Regions from separate parts of the Mesorhizobium sp. B3-1-9 genome, predicted to be linked through region 2. Evidence: predicted binding sites of a transcription regulator. Region 2 holds the regulator's gene; each other region holds the start of a gene.
What was found. Region 2 encodes LexA, which represses DNA repair genes until DNA is damaged. Its sites were predicted from a motif close to TGTTCNNNNTGTGTTCNG; they were not measured.
Positions count from the first base shown of each region.

Region 1: the regulator LexA is predicted to act here: its motif matches at 2,451-2,468, upstream of FJW07_RS15660 (PA0069 family radical SAM protein).
Region 3: the regulator LexA is predicted to act here: its motif matches at 1,210-1,227, upstream of FJW07_RS29335 (DNA recombination protein RmuC).
Region 4: the regulator LexA is predicted to act here: its motif matches at 2,608-2,625, upstream of FJW07_RS18440 (metallopeptidase family protein).

Region 1 is NZ_VFTJ01000007.1:244,818-248,625, reverse strand. It holds gene FJW07_RS15670 (F0F1 ATP synthase subunit B) at 1-196, shown strand, start outside; gene FJW07_RS15665 (ribonuclease HII) at 326-1,024, opposite strand; gene FJW07_RS15660 (PA0069 family radical SAM protein) at 1,222-2,376, opposite strand; gene FJW07_RS15655 (glycosyltransferase) at 2,526-3,029, shown strand; gene FJW07_RS15650 (aldehyde-activating protein) at 3,078-3,503, opposite strand; gene moaB (molybdenum cofactor biosynthesis protein B) at 3,624-3,808, opposite strand, start outside.
Region 2 is NZ_VFTJ01000006.1:46,146-49,953, reverse strand. It holds gene FJW07_RS12770 (ComEC/Rec2 family competence protein) at 1-736, shown strand, start outside; gene lexA (transcriptional repressor LexA) at 777-1,511, opposite strand; gene kynU (kynureninase) at 1,961-3,208, shown strand; gene FJW07_RS12755 (alpha/beta hydrolase) at 3,263-3,808, shown strand, end outside.
Region 3 is NZ_VFTJ01000027.1:45,805-49,612, reverse strand. It holds gene fmt (methionyl-tRNA formyltransferase) at 1-567, opposite strand, end outside; gene def (peptide deformylase) at 626-1,156, opposite strand; gene FJW07_RS29335 (DNA recombination protein RmuC) at 1,260-2,513, shown strand; gene FJW07_RS29330 (GFA family protein) at 2,570-2,974, opposite strand; gene FJW07_RS29325 (cation diffusion facilitator family transporter) at 3,010-3,808, opposite strand, start outside.
Region 4 is NZ_VFTJ01000009.1:165,395-169,202, forward strand. It holds gene FJW07_RS18425 (DUF4173 domain-containing protein) at 1-139, opposite strand, end outside; gene FJW07_RS18430 (CoA ester lyase) at 683-1,561, shown strand; gene FJW07_RS18435 (DUF1737 domain-containing protein) at 1,591-1,797, shown strand; gene FJW07_RS18440 (metallopeptidase family protein) at 2,026-2,463, opposite strand; gene FJW07_RS32080 (hypothetical protein) at 2,648-3,655, shown strand; gene FJW07_RS18450 (DUF6504 family protein) at 3,597-3,808, shown strand, end outside.

The sequences.
Region 1 (3,808 bases), on a different contig from region 2:
TGTCGCCCGGCGCACCGCGCTTGCCGAGCAGAAGATCAGCCAGGCCGAGCGCGAGGCCGTCAGCGAAGTGCGCGCCTCGGCCGTCGACATCGCCGTCGAGGCCGCCCGCGCGCTGCTCGCCGCCAAGGTCGACGTCAAGGCAGGCGCGGACCTGTTCAAGTCGGCGCTGGATGACGTCAAGGCCAAGCTGAACTGAGCGGATTTAGACCGCCGACATGAAGCCGCCCGGGCCACCTGGCGGCTTTTTTGTTCGAGAGAAGAGCGGGACGGCGACGCTGCCGATCTTCCCCCTTGTGGGGAGATTGGCCGTCACCATCGCTCCCGCTCACTCCAGCCCGGCCAAGCTCTCTTCCTCTTCCACCATTTCCGCCCCACCCAGCCTGAACGGCGCGAACGAGGCCCGGTGCAGCCTTGCCACCGGCCCATGCATCTCGATCGCGGTCCGGTGCCGGACCGTCGCGTAGCCCATATGCACCTCGAAGCCGTAATGTTCGTGGTGTCCGCCGCAGCCGCACATCATGCGGTCGCGCATCACCTTGGCGACGATCGAGGCTGCGGCGATCGATTGCGAGCGCTGGTCGCCCTTGATGAGCGCCCGGCCTTCGCAGGCGAGACCTGGCGGAATGTCGCGGCCGTCGGCCAAAGCGAGCTTCGGCTGCAACGACAGGCCGGCGGCGGCGCGGCGCATCGCTTCGAGGCTGGCTTTCAGGATGTTGCTGTTGTCGATGCCTTCGGCGCTGATCGAGGCCATCGAGACGCTGAGCGCCGACCCCAGAATCTTGAGGAACAGCGCCTCGCGCTGCAAATGGGTGAGGCGTTTGGAATCGTCGAGGCCTTCCGGGATATTGGCGGGGTTGAGCACCACCGCGGCGGCCACCACCGGTCCGGCGAGCGGACCGCGCCCTGCCTCGTCCATGCCGGCGACTGGCCACAGCCCGTCGGCCATCGCCTTCGTCTCGATCGAGAAGTCGGGCTTCTCGACCATTTCAAAGAGAAGCGGAGAATCGGAACGCGCGCGAGCCATGGTGCGGCGAGGTTCGCATCGGCTCCGATTCTCCGCAAGTCCTTCCGGGTCGGATGGGGCGTCGGACCGGGAAGGCACCGTCTCGCGGCCGGGGGGACAATGGCCGGACGGGATTCTTCAAAAGGACTGCAATTCCAAACGGAAAATCGCTTGGCCTGGAATTGCTTAGCGCCGGCCCGTCATGGCCGGCACTGAGGTTAAAGCAGCATCAGTTGTTCGCCGGCGCCCGAACCTGCGACGAATTGGTCGGTGCGAAGCTGCCGCCGCTCGACATTGAGGCCGAGCCGCTTGGCGGCGATCTCGAAACGCCGGCCGATCTGCCAGGCATAGGGACCGGCGCCCTTCATGCGCTTGCCCCATTCGGAATCGTAATCCTTGCCGTCGCGCATCGAGCGGATCAGCGACATCACATGCCGGTAGCGGTCGGGATAGTGGCGCAGCAGCCAATCCTTGAAGATCGGCGCCACTTCGAGCGGCAGGCGCAGGATGACGTATCCCGCCTCCCTTGCACCGGCGGCTCTGGCCGAATCGAGGATGCGTTCCATCTCCGGATCGTTGAGGCCCGGAACGATCGGCGCCACCATCACCGATGCCGGAATGCCGGCATCCGAAAGCTGCCTGATCGCCTCCAGCCGTTTCGTCGGCGTCGACGCGCGTGGTTCCATGGTTCTCGCCAGCATGCGGTCAAGCGTCGTCACCGACAACGCCACCTTGGCAAGGCCGCGCTCGGCCATGCGCGACAGGATGTCGATGTCGCGCGTCACCAGCGCCGACTTGGTGACGATGCCGACCGGATGGCCGCGCGCCTCCAGCACTTCCAGGATCTCGCGCATGATGCGGTATTGCTTCTCGATCGGCTGGTAGGGATCGGTGTTGGTGCCGATGGCGATCGTGCGCGGCTGGTAGCCCGGTTTCGATAATTCCCTGTCCAGCATGCGCGCGGCATCCGGCTTGGCGAACAGCTTCGATTCGAAATCGAGCCCCGGCGACAGGCCCATGAAGGCATGCGTCGGCCTGGCGAAGCAGTAGACGCAGCCATGCTCGCAGCCGCGATAGGGGTTGATCGAACGGTCGAAAGAGATGTCCGGCGACTCGTTGCGGGTGATGATCGTGCGCGGCTTCTCGACCTGCACTTCCGTCTTGAACGGCGGCAGTTCCTCCAGCGAGTTCCAGCCGTCGTCGAACACATGCCGGCTGACCGGCTCGAACCGGCCCGACGGGTTGATGCCGGCCGAACGGCCGCGATTGCGGTCGGGCCGCACGCGCATGCCGCTCTGTTCGATCATTGCATTGGCCATCTCGGCTCTGCCTGCTCCGAAAGCAGCAATGTCGGCACGCACGATCTGTTCCATTTTCGCCCTCTCCCAGGGACTGTCGGCAGGCTGTCGAATCGCTCTGTTCATGAAACTATTCCTATTTTACCGAAGAGAACAAAGCAAGAACTTTTTCGGCGAAAAGCCGTAGCTGGCGCAAGTCGCGGCTTTCCGCTATTCGGCTAAGGATGCTCAGCGTTCTCATCGAAACCCGCAACGACGAAGAGGGTCTTGCCCGTACGCTCGCCTCGCTGGTCGGCGGCGCGGTCGAGGGTGTGGTGCGCGACGTGATCGTCTGCGATCAGGGCTCGACCGACCAGACGCATCGGGTGGCCGAACATGCCGGCTGCCATTATGTGACCGGCGGCATCGGCGCCGGCATCGGCAAGGCCAAGGGCGATTGGCTGCTTTTTCTGGAACCCGGCGCGCGGCTTGCCGAGGGATGGATCGACGAGGTGGTGGCGCACACGGCGAAGCAAACCATGCCGGCGCGGTTTTCACGCGCCCGGGCCGACCGTGCGCCTTTCCTGGCCCGCGTCTTTTCGGGCAACCGCGCGTTGGCCGAGGGTCTTGTCATCAGCAAGCGTCAGGCCTCGGCCCTGGCAAAGAGCGCGCGCGGCGCCGAGGCCCTGGCGCGTGGTCTTGCCACCAGAAGGCTGAACGCCGAAATCTGGGTGGCGCCGCCGAAGTGATGCAGGCTCCCCCTTGTGGGAGAAGGAAGAAGCGCTGTCCCTGCCCAGTCAGGTCCCTCTGATTTCGACGGGCATCCAGGCCCTGCGGCGCCTGGCGACACGCTGCTCGCGCGTTTCGGCATCGAACCGAACGGCGACCGGCTGGCGGGAGAACAACTCGTGATCGTCAAGCGCGTTGACAATGACGACCGCCGTGGCGTCGTCACCGTCTCCGGCGATTGCCGCGACATAGACGCCGCACTCGCGGCAGACGAGATAGTCGGCGGTGCGCAGGCCGAAGCGGTAGACCTGCAGCCGTGCCCTGTCTTCGACTGAGATGCTCAGGCGTCCGTTCGGATCGGCGGCCGCGCGCGAGCCATGCCGGGTGCAGAACGAGCACTGGCAGGCGCGAATTTCCAGTCCGGCCGGGCCGAGCGTGGTGGAGAAGCTGAGGCGGATGTTGCCGCAATGGCATCCGCCGCTGTGAACGGTCATGGCAGATTGTCCCTTGTTCGCAGCACAAGGTACTTTGCCGGTCGCGGCTTCGGAATGGCTGCTCGTAGGCGAGAGCGCCATTCCGCCTGCAAACCGGATGCCGGTCGGGATGTTTTGCCTTTAGGTCTTGCCGCCACGCCTGAGATGCTCGTCCAGCCGCGGCATGATCTCGACGAAGTTGCAGGGCATGTGCCGGTAGTCGAGCTGCGCCTTGATGATGCCGTCCCAGGCGTCCTTGCAGGCGCCGGGCGAGCCCGGCAGCACGAAGACGAAGGTGGCGTTGACGACGCCGCCTGTCGCCCGGC
Region 2 (3,808 bases):
GCGCTCACCAGTCGACGCCGTCGGGCTGATCTCGATCCAGTCGGTGCTGCTGGCGACGGTCGCGCTGGTCATCGCGACGATGGCCACCACCTGGCTGAGGCTTGCCGCCGTACCCTTCGCGCTCGCCGCGCTGCTGGCCATTCCGCATGTCCGCGCCCCGGATGTGCTTGTCTCGGAGGATGCGCATCTGGTGGCGATGCCGATCGGCGGCGGCGAGCTTGCCATCAACCGCACGCGCTCCAACGACTTCACCACGGACAACTGGAAACGGGCGCTGAAAGCCGAGGAAATCGTACCGCCGGAGACGTTCGCTAAAGACGCCCTCGACATCGCCGATCCCGTCGACCTGCCGCCCGGCTCGCCCTTCTACTGCATCGGCGACCTCTGCATCGGCCGGCATCCTTCCGGTGCCATCGTCGCGCTCGCCGAGAACCGCGCCAGCGCCCGGCCTGCTTGCGGTTTCGCCGACCTCATCGTCATCGACGACGCCACGGCCTACAATCCATGCCGCGATCCGCGCGTGCTCGTCGTCACCAAGCGGCAGCTGGCACGCGACGGCAGCGCCGCCATCTTCTTTGATCCGCAATCGGCAACCGCGCGGCCAACCGTTCGCTACGCGGTCGAAGAACCGTACCGACCCTGGCACGAGCAGCGGAAATACGCGCGTGAGGCGAGGGGGCTGCCGCCCTATCAACGACCGGAAAAGCCGGCGGTCGCGCCGCAGCCTACAGAATAGATGGCACACAGTTCCGGCGAAGACCGCCGCGCGGTTCTGCTCAGTAACGGCGGATGAGTCCGACGAGCTTACCCTGAACCTTGACCCGGTCCGGTCCGAAGATACGGGTCTCGTACGCCGGGTTGGCGGCCTCGAGCGCGATCGAGGCACCCTTGCGACGAAACCGCTTCAGGGTCGCTTCCTCGTCGTCGACCAGCGCCACCACGATCTCGCCCGGACTTGCCGTATTGGCGTTGCGGATTATGACCGTATCGCCGTCGAAGATACCGGCCTCGATCATCGAGTCGCCCTTGACCTCCAGCGCATAATGCTCGCCGCCCATGATCATGTCCGGCGGCACCGAGATCGAATGCGTCTGGTGCTGGATGGCGTCTATCGGCACGCCAGCGGCGATGCGGCCCATCACCGGAATGGACACGGCCGAAACAGCGTCGTCGTCATTGCTGGGTGTCGGCGTGCGCGACGGCGCCGCCGGCTTGACCTGGCGTCCGAGATTGCCCTGGCCGCCCTGGATGACGCTCGGCGAAAACTTTCTCGCGGCATTCAGGCCAGGCGCGATCGAGTCGGGCAGCCGCAGCACTTCAAGCGCGCGCGCCCGGTTCGGCAGCCGGCGAATGAAGCCGCGCTCTTCCAGCGCCGTGATCAGCCGATGGATGCCCGATTTGGAGGCGAGGTCGAGCGCTTCCTTCATCTCGTCGAAAGACGGCGGAATCCCGCTCTCCTTGAGGCGTTCATGGATGAACATCAGCAGTTCATGTTGTTTGCGCGTCAGCATGGCGGCCCCCTTGGGTTCTGAAACCGGAATCAGAAAAACAAACCCAGAACAAACACTATCTGTTCCAGTTGTGTTCCGCAACCGTTTAAAGTTTAGTGAATTTGTTGAGGCTTCGGAAACAATGTTGCATCCAAGGGATACCTGGCCGAGTCAGGTCAGCGGTATCATTGATTCCGCTCGATTATGCGGCCCTCCTTAAGCTGAAGCGCGGTCGAACACCATCACAAAGGCGCGGGCGGGATCGCTTCGGCTCTTGCGCGAACGTGCTTCACCGTGAACGAAACGGACCCAAAATGCCAACTTCGGCAATGAATCCGATCCATGGTCTTCGCCGTCTATGGACCAGCTAACATAGCGCAGAAGGTTCTTGCCGTGGCACGGACGGTGGTGAGACAACCGCCCTTGGCCAACCGTGAGAGGCGCCATGCCGAAATGGAGGCGGCAGCATGATGGGGGGAATTCCTGATCTCGCCGAGATCGAGGCGATGGATGCAGCGGATCCGCTGCGCGCCCTGCGCGATCGCTTCGTCCTGCCGGAGGGGGTGATCTACCTCGACGGGAATTCGTTGGGAGCGGCCTCGCACGCCGCATTCGACGAGTTGCGCAAGGCAGCTGCCGAGGAGTGGGCGCATGACCTCATTCGTGCCTGGAACAAGGACGGATGGTTCGACATGCCGGTCGAGCTGGGCGACCAGCTCGGGCGCCTGATCGGCGCGGCGCCGGGCCAGACCGTGGTCTGCGACACCACGTCGATCAACATCTACAAAGTGCTGCACGCGGCGATGGCGATGCGGCCGGACCGAACCGTGATCGTTGCCGAGGGCGACAGTTTTCCGACCGATATCTATATGGCCGAAGGCGTGGCCTCGACCGGAAAGAACACTGTCCTGCGCCTGGCTGGCGTGGACGCGCCGAGCATCGAGGAACTGATCGACGGACGCGTGGCGGTGGTGTTGGTCAACCACGTCAATTACAAATCCGGCGAGTTGCGCGACATGGCGGCGCTTACGCGCATGGCGCATGACGCGGGTGCGCTGATCGTATGGGATCTCTGCCACAGCGCGGGCGCCATGCCGGTTGAACTTGACAGGGCAAGCGCCGATTTCGCCGTCGGCTGCACCTATAAATATCTCAATGGCGGGCCAGGTTCTCCTGCCTTCATCTATGCGGCCGAGCGGCATCTTGCCGATGTGCGGCAGCCGCTCAGCGGGTGGTGGAGCCATGCACGGCCGTTCGCCTTCGAGCAAGCCTATGCGCCAGGCACCGGCATCCGCCGATTTCTGTGCGGCACGCAGCCGGTCCTGTCGATGCGGACGCTGAAAGGCGCGCTCGACATCTGGAACGGCGTGGACCTGGCGACGGTGCGGAGGAAGAGCATTGCGCTGGCCGATCTGTTCATCGAACTCGTCGAAGCACGGTGCGGCGGTTACGATCTTACGCTGGAAAGCACCCGCGACGGCGCCAAACGCGGCAGCCAGATTTCCTTCATTCACCAGCATGGCTACCAGATCATGCGGGCCCTGATCGAACGCGGCGTGATCGGTGATTTTCGGGCGCCGTCGACCATGCGCTTCGGTTTTACCCCGCTCTATGTCGGCTACAGGGATGTGTGGAATGCCGTCGAAGTGCTCGAAGACATCTTGCGGACCGGCGTCTGGCGAGAAGCCCGCTTCGCGGTCAAGACAACCGTTACCTGACCGCGGCGATGCCAATCAAAACCACTCGACATTGAGCTGATCGTGGAGGGGCCGTTGCTCGGACACCGTATTGCCGACTGGGACAACGCCTATGCCAACGGCGCGAACATCGCCGGCGGCGACCGCTGGCCCGCGGCTTGGGATCAACCGGCGCGGGCCTTTAGGGAAAAGCTGTTGGCGCAAGGCAGGGCGCGGTTCGATATCGTGTATGGCGAAGCGCCGCGCAACCGGTTCGATCTGTTTCTCCCACCTGCTGTGCCAAAGGGGCTCGTCGTGTTCATCCATGGCGGTTACTGGATGGAATCAGACAAGTCGTCCTGGTCGCATCTGGCTGGAGGTGCGGTCGGCCACGGTTTTGCCGTCGCCATGCCCTCTTACACGCTTTGCCCGCAGACCAGGATCAGCGGCATCGTCAACGAGGTTGCGGCAGCGATCGAGAAGGCGGCGGCGATGGTCGATGGTCCGCTGGTGCTGACCGGGCACTCGGCCGGCGGGCATCTCGCCAGCCGGATGGTGACCGCGGCCTCGCCGCTGTCGTCCGATGTGACGCGGCGCATACGCCAGGTCGTTTCGATTTCAGGCCTGCACGACCTTCGGCCG
Region 3 (3,808 bases), on a different contig from region 2:
ATTTATCCCCAACTGGGCGAGCGCCTCAACCATCAGCGAAGCGCCCTGAACCATCAGGAGGTCGTGCAATTCGCCGGCCGTCATATCGGGTGCGATGGCGACTTTTTCAACCATTGCCACCGGCCCGGTATCCAAACCTTCTTCCATGCGCATGATCATCATGCCGGTCTCCGCATCGCCGGCCATGATCGCGCGCTGGATGGGAGCAGCACCACGCCAGCGTGGCAAAAGCGAGGCGTGGCCGTTCAGACAGCCTAGCCTCGGCGCGTCCAAAACGGCTTTCGGCAATAGCAATCCGTAGGCGACGACGACCGCGAGATCGGCCCGCAAGGCGGCGAAGGCCTGCTGCTCGGCCTCGCCTTTCAGCGATGTCGGCGTGCGCATTTCGAGCCCCAGCCGCTCGGCCTCGCGCTGCACCGGCGAGGGCGTCAATTCCAGCCCGCGCCGGCCGGCGGCGCGCGGCGGCTGCGTGTAGACGGCCGCGATCTCGTGGCCGGCCTCGGCGATGGCGCGCAAGGTCGGCACGGAAAAATCCGGCGTGCCCATGAAGATGACGCGAAGCGGCATGACGTCCTGCGATCCTGTCTCGTGGCAGCTCCAGGTGCTCGCGCGGTCCAGACCGCCCCTAGCCCACCATCTTGCCCGGCACCTTGTCCCTGGCGAGCTTCTTGAACTTCCTCACCACCATGTCGCGCTTCAGCTTCGAGATGTGGTCGATGAACAGCACGCCGTTGAGATGGTCGATCTCGTGCTGCAGGCAGGTGGCCATCAGGCCTTCCGCCTGCATCTCCTGCAACTTGCCGTCGCGGTCGAGATACTTCACCCGCACCGAAGCCGGGCGCTCGACCTCGGCATAATAGTCTGGGATCGATAGGCAGCCTTCCTCATAGACGGAACGCTGGTCGGAACTTTCGAGCACTTCCGGATTGATGAAGACATGCGGCTCCGGCGGCTCGCCTTCCTTGGCGAGGTCGATGACCAGCAGCCGCCGCGGCTCGCCGACCTGGATCGCCGCAAGGCCGATGCCCGGCGCGTCATACATGGTGTCGAGCATGTCGTCGGCGAGCTTGCGCAAATCGGCATCGACGCGCTCGACCGGCTCGGAAACCTGGCGCAGGACAGGATCGGGAAGGATGATGAGAGGCTTGATCGACATGGCGTCTCACCTAAGACCTCGCTTGAAAAGCGTCAACCGGGGCATCTTTGGCTTGTTCACGTTTTGATCTGTGCCAGGAGGCCGAATCGGTTATGCTGGCCAAATGAACGACATGACCTCCATGCTTTCCGAGCCCATCGCGCGGCTTGGCGCCACGACCATCACGCTTGGCCAGGCGCTGGCTTTCGGCGCAATCCTTCTGCTTGCGCTGTTCGTGGCGCTCGTGGTCGCCTTGTGGCGCGCGGCCGGGGCGCGCGCGGTGGCCGCCGCCGAAGCCGCCGACCATGCCCGCGATGCCGAGGCGAGGATGGCCGACATTATGCAGGCGCAGGCCGAGATGCAGGGGCGCATGGGCGCGATCGCCGAAGTGTTCGGGGCACGGCAGGCCGAGCTCACCCAGTCGCTCGGACAACGGCTCGACGCCATGACCGGGCGTCTCGGCCAGACCATGGCCGAGCAGACCAAGTCGACGCATGAGAGCCTGGCCAAGCTGCAGGAGCGGCTGGCGGTGATCGACACCGCGCAGGGCAACATCCAGTCCCTGGCCGGCCAGGTCGTGCAACTGCAGGCGATCCTCTCCAACAAGCAGACGCGCGGCGCCTTCGGCCAGTCGCGGATGGAGGCGATCGTCGCCGACGGCCTGCCGCACGGCGCCTACGAATTCCAGGCCAGTCTGAGCAATGGCAGCCGGCCCGACTGCCTGGTGCGGATGCCGAACGGCGCGCCTATGCTGGCCGTCGACGCCAAGTTCCCGCTGGAAGCCTGGAACGCCATCCGGGCCGCCGAGGGCGCCGACATGCAGAAGGCGGCGGCGCAGGCTTTTCGGCGTGACATCGAGATACATATCCGCGATATCGCCGAAAAATACCTGATCCAGGGCGAGACGCAGGACACCGCCTTCATGTTCGTGCCGTCGGAATCGGTGTTCGCCGAAATCCATGAGAACTTCGAGGCGGTGGTGCAGAAGGCGCACCGCGCCCGCGTCGTCATCGTCTCGCCCTCGCTGCTGATGCTGTCGATCCAGGTCATCCAGTCGATCCTGAAGGACGCCCGCATGCGCGAGCAGGCGCATCTGATCCAGGGCGAGGTCATCCGGCTGATGGAGGATGTGGCGCGGGTCGACGAGCGGGTGCGCCGGCTGCAGACGCATTTCGGCCAGGCAACCAAGGACATCGACGACATCCTGGTGTCGACGTCGAAAGTGACCAAGCGCGGCCAGAAGATCGAGGCGCTGGAGTTTGCCGAGGGCGAGGCCGAGCCGCCGCGCAACGGGCCGGCCAAGGTCGAGGCCGGGGCGCGCGTGGCCGATTCCAAGACGGGTCAGCTCAGGCTGCGCGTCGTCGAAGGCGACGAGTAGTCGCGGAAGATTCGGCCAATCGCCAAGGCTCGCGCCAGCTGGCCGATCCGATAGCGCTATTGCTCTTCCGTCGTCGCCATGCCCTCGAATTCCGGAAGCCAGCGCAGGGCCGACCGGTGCCATTTCTGCTGTCTGGGAACCAAGTCCTGACGCTGCCGCGCGGTCCCGACCCTGATCCCATAAACCTTCGGACCATCGCCGACCGACGTTGCATAAAGATGCGAGCCGCAGTCGGCACAAAAAGCCTGGGCGCGCCTGGCGCCGCTTGCCACGACCTTGATGTAGATCTTCGGCGCGCCCCTGGTGATCCGGTAGTCGCTTTCCGGCGCCGGAACGGTCACCCGAAAGGCCGTGCCGGTCAGCTGCTGGCAGTCGGTGCAGTGGCAGATCGAGGTCTTTTGCGGATCGACCTCCGCCTCATAGGCGATCGCGCCGCAATGACATCCGCCGTCGATCTTCATCAGCTTTCCTCCTCACGAAGTTCGTTGCGTTGAACCTAACTCTCGTCCGAAGCCTCGGCGATGGCCTCGCGCCGCTGCTCCCATGTGCCAGTCGTTTGCGGCTTGACGAAGAGCCTGGATATCTGCGGCATTTCCTGCTTCAGCCTTGCCTCCAGGCGCTCGACGCAGGCCTCGATCTCGGGCGCGGTGAGATGATCCTCGAATTCGATGCTCAAACCCGCGACGATTTCCTCCGGACCGATATGGACGCTCAGGATTCCGTTCGCCCGCTGGACCGCCGGATCCTCCTGGACGATCGCCAGCACCTTCTTCTGCACTTCGGACGAGGCAGGTTCACCGAGCAGCAGGCCCTTGCTCTCGCGCGCCAGGAAGATGGCCGTGGCGCCCAGGATGATGGCGATGCCGATCGAGCCGACGCCATCGAGCTCGGGGATTTCCAGAAGTTCGGCCGACAGGATGCCGGCGAAGGCGACGATGAGGCCAAGCAGCGCGGCGCTGTCCTCGAACAGCACCGTGTAGACGCTCGGATCCTTGCTCGATTGCACAGCCTGCAGCCAGCCTTGCTTACCCTTCTGCTGCCGGAACTCCTTCAGCGCCACCAGCCATGAGCTGCCCTCGAAGACGAAGGAGAGGGCAAGCACGATGTAGTTGACCTTGGCATTGACGACCGGTTCGGGCGCCATGATGTGGATAACGCCCTCATAGAAGGAAACGCCGGCGCCCAGCGCGAACACCAGAAGCGCCACGATGAAGCTCCAGAAATAGAGCTCGCGTCCGTGGCCGAGCGGGTGGGTGCGGTCGGGCGGCCGCGCGGCGCGGTGCATGCCATAGAGC
Region 4 (3,808 bases), on a different contig from region 2:
AGACGGTGATCCCGACCGGCTGGCCGTAGAAAAGAAAATCGGCCAGCGCCACCAGCAGCGCGGCGGCGCCGACACGGCGGCAGTAGCTCGGGACAGGCGATGTCGTGCTCGCCGGCGCCGTCACGGTCATCGTCGTCATCGCTGGGCCTTCCTGGCTGTGTTAGCGCCGCCGCATGCCGGCCGCGATCTGAACGGAAGCACCGTCGCCGTCACGCGCCGCCTTTGCGGCTCGACGAGCCACCAGCCTTCGTCGCGGAGCCGGCGCGGCAGGGACCAGCGGGATGTGTGAGGTGTTCGCATGCCGGCTTTGTCGCCGACGGGCACGGTGAACGCGCGGCGGATTGGAGGAGGTTTTCCGCACAGATTTGCAGATTTGGTGCAGGACAGCCTGGCGCCGGCGCCCGAGACGCTCGAGTACGGCATCGCATATGGCGGTGCCAGCCCCTGGGATGTCGTCAAAGGCGATAGAGAGGGTTCTTGCGCGTGAAGCTGCGATCTATCCTTCGTCATTCTAGGGCGGAGCAAGGAGCGAAGCGACGCGCGCAGACCCTAGAATGACGAAGGACGGGTTGGCAGGACAGCGTGCGCCTCCGCCCTGCCGGGCATCTCACCCTTGCGGCCCCTCAAGGAGAAGATTACTCCGCACCTTGCCTCATCCGCCATCACCCTGCATAGATCGGCCATGGCTCAGGAACCCTACCGCCCGCGCCGCTCGGTGCTTTACATTCCCGCCTCGAACGACAAGGCGCTCGCCAAGATCGCTTCGCTTGCCTGCGACGCCGTCATCATCGATCTCGAGGACGCCGTCCTGCCGGCCGACAAGAAAGCCGCGCGCGACAAGATTGCCGGCATTCTCGTCGGGCGCGAAAAACGCTGCGAGATGGTGGTGCGCATCAACCCGCTCGCCAGCGAATGGGGCGCCGACGACCTGTTGGACGTGGCCAAGGCCGAGCCCGACGGCATTCTCCTGCCCAAGATCGGCACGCCGCGCGACATCCTCGAGGCGGGCGACCTGCTCGACGACAATTTCGCCCCGGACAGCGTGAAACTATGGGCGATGGTCGAGACGCCCAAGGCGCTGCTCAACATCGGCGCCATCGCCGAGCTTGGCCGCGATCCAGCGTCGCGCCTCGCTTGTTTCGTTGCCGGAACGAATGACCTGGTGAAGGCGACTGGCATCCTGGCGACGCCCGACCGGCGCTATCTGATGCCCTGGCTGATGCAATTGGTGCTCGCCGCGCGCGCCGGCGGCCTTGACGTGATCGACGGCGTCGCCAATGATTTTCGCGACCTCGACGCCCTGGCGCGCGAATGCGCCGACGGCGCGGCCATGGGTTTCGACGGCAAGTCGCTGATCCATCCCGCCCAGATCGAGCCGGCGAACCGCGCCTTCTCGCCGTCGTCCGAGGCGCTGGCCAGGGCCCGCGCGATCAGGGATGCGTTCGCGCGGCCCGAAAATGCCGGCAAGGGCGTGATCGCGATGGACGGCCGCATGGTCGAGCGGCTGCATCTGGCGGAAGCCGAGAAACTTCTGGCGAAGGCGATAATCATCGGCGCATGATGCGCCGATATTCAAGACAGGCTCGAAAAATGAAACTCTACCGCTTTCTGTCCGGCCCGGACGATTCAACCTTCTGCCACAAGGTGACGGCGGCGCTGAACAAGGGCTGGCACCTGTTCGGCTCGCCGACCTACGCCTATGACAAGAAGACCAAGTCGATGCGCTGCGGCCAGGCCGTGGTGAAGGATGTCGAAGGCCAGGACTACGGCCCGGACACCAAGCTGAGCGACTGGTAGAAAGAGCGGCAACCCCCACTTCGTCATTCTAGGGCGGAGCAGGAGCGAAGCTCCGTCGCGAAGACCCTAGAGGCGCAGCGGATCAGAATATAGGGGACGTTTGCGGGTGTCGGGCGGCAAGCGTTCCGTTCTGCACCGCGGGTTTGGTGTTGATGGAACGGCATGGATCCTAGGGTCTGCGCGCGTCGCTTCGCTCCTTGCTTCGCCCTAGGATGACGAAGTGCACGCTCAGCCCGCCGCCGCCTGCTCGGCCGCTTCCTCGATGCGCTCCATGTCGTCGTCCGACAGGCCGAAATGGTGGCCGATCTCGTGGATCAGCACGTGGGTGACGATGTCGCCCATCGTCTCTTCGTTCTCGGCCCAGTAGTCGAGTATGGCGCGGCGGTAGAGCGTGATGCGGTTCGGCCCCTCGCCGGTCTGCGGGTTCCAGCGCTCGGCGATGCCACGTCCTTCGAACAGGCCGAGCAGGTCGAAAGGCGTCTCCAGCGACAGGTCGTCCATGATCTCGTCGGTCGGGAAATCGGCGATCTGGATAATGATCTCGCCGGTGAGCTTGCGGAACTCGTCCGGCAGATGGGCATAGGTCTCCAGCGCCAGAAGCTCTATCTCGTCCATCGACGGCGAGAGCTGGTCGTGCCAAGAGCGTGTCTTATAGATGCGGGCCATGAAATTTCCTTTGATCCCGGCATATAGGCTTTCGCGCCGATAGAGGCAAATGAGCCGGCTGGGCGTTCGCTTTCAGGGTAAAAGCTCGAAGGAATAAATTCCTTGTGACTCTGCTTGACTCTTCCGGGCGCCTCTGGAATCTATAGGAACATAACAGGAACAATTGCTGCCGGAAGTGAACGTCATGGCGATGAGCGCCGTGGCGCGGGACACTGTTTTTGCCCTGCGCCGCCAGATCGCGAAGATCGAGGGAACGCTGCCCGAGCGCCTGCAGGCGCCGACGGCCGGTGGTATCGTGGATGCCACTCGAGCGGACAGGACGATCGTCCGGCGTGGCCTCGCCGTGGCTTCGGCGGACGCCTTCCTGCATACCGGCATCGGTCGCCTCGACGCCGCCCTCGGCGGCGGCCTGCCCAAGGCGGCGCTCAGCGAAATCCATGGCCTGGAGACTCGCGATGCCGGCGCCGTTGCCGGCTTCGCGCTGTCGCTCGTAAGCCTGATCCTCAGAGAGAAGCAGGGCCTGCCGATCCTCTGGGTCGGCACGGCGGAAATTTTCCACGAGGCCGGCTTTCCCTATGCCAGGGGCCTTCACGCCCTGTTTGGCATCGAGCCGGAGCAATTGCTGTTTTCCGAGGCGCCAAAACTGCTCGACGCACTGTGGATCGCCGAGGAGGCCGCCCGCATGACGGCCTTTGCCGCGGTCATCCTCGAGATCCGCGGCAGTCCCCAGCGGCTCGACCTCACCGCCACGCGCCGGCTGCACGCCCGCGCCCAGAATGCCGGCCGGCCGCTGCTTTTGCTGCGCCAGGCCGGCGAGGCCGATCCCACCGCAGCGCCCGTGCGCCTCATCGTCTCGGCGGCGGCGGCGGCAAGCCGCGAAACCGTCGCTGGGCCGCTCGCCGGCTCGATCGGCCGCCCCGCCTTCAAACTCGATATCGGCAAGAGCCGCACGGCCCTGCCCGGACAATTCACACTGGAGTGGAACCCAAATGAGCACGCTTTTGCAGAAAGAACAGAGAATTCTGTCGCTGTGGTTCCCGCATCTGGCCGCGGAGCGGATCCTGCGCCAGCGCCTGGGGCGGTCCTGGCGTTCCCGGCCCCCGCATCACCTGCCGTCACCTCACCCGCCGCTTGTGATCAGCCATCGCGACAACAACACCCAGCGCATCGCGGCCCTCGACGAGCGGGCTGAGGCGCTCAGATTGAAGCGCGGCATGGGCATCGCCGATGCGCGCGCCATGCATCCCACGATCGATGTGGTCGAGGCCGATGCGGAAGCCGACCGCCGGCTGCTCGAAGGCCTCGCCGACTGGTGCGACCGCTACACGCCTTTGGTGGCGATCGA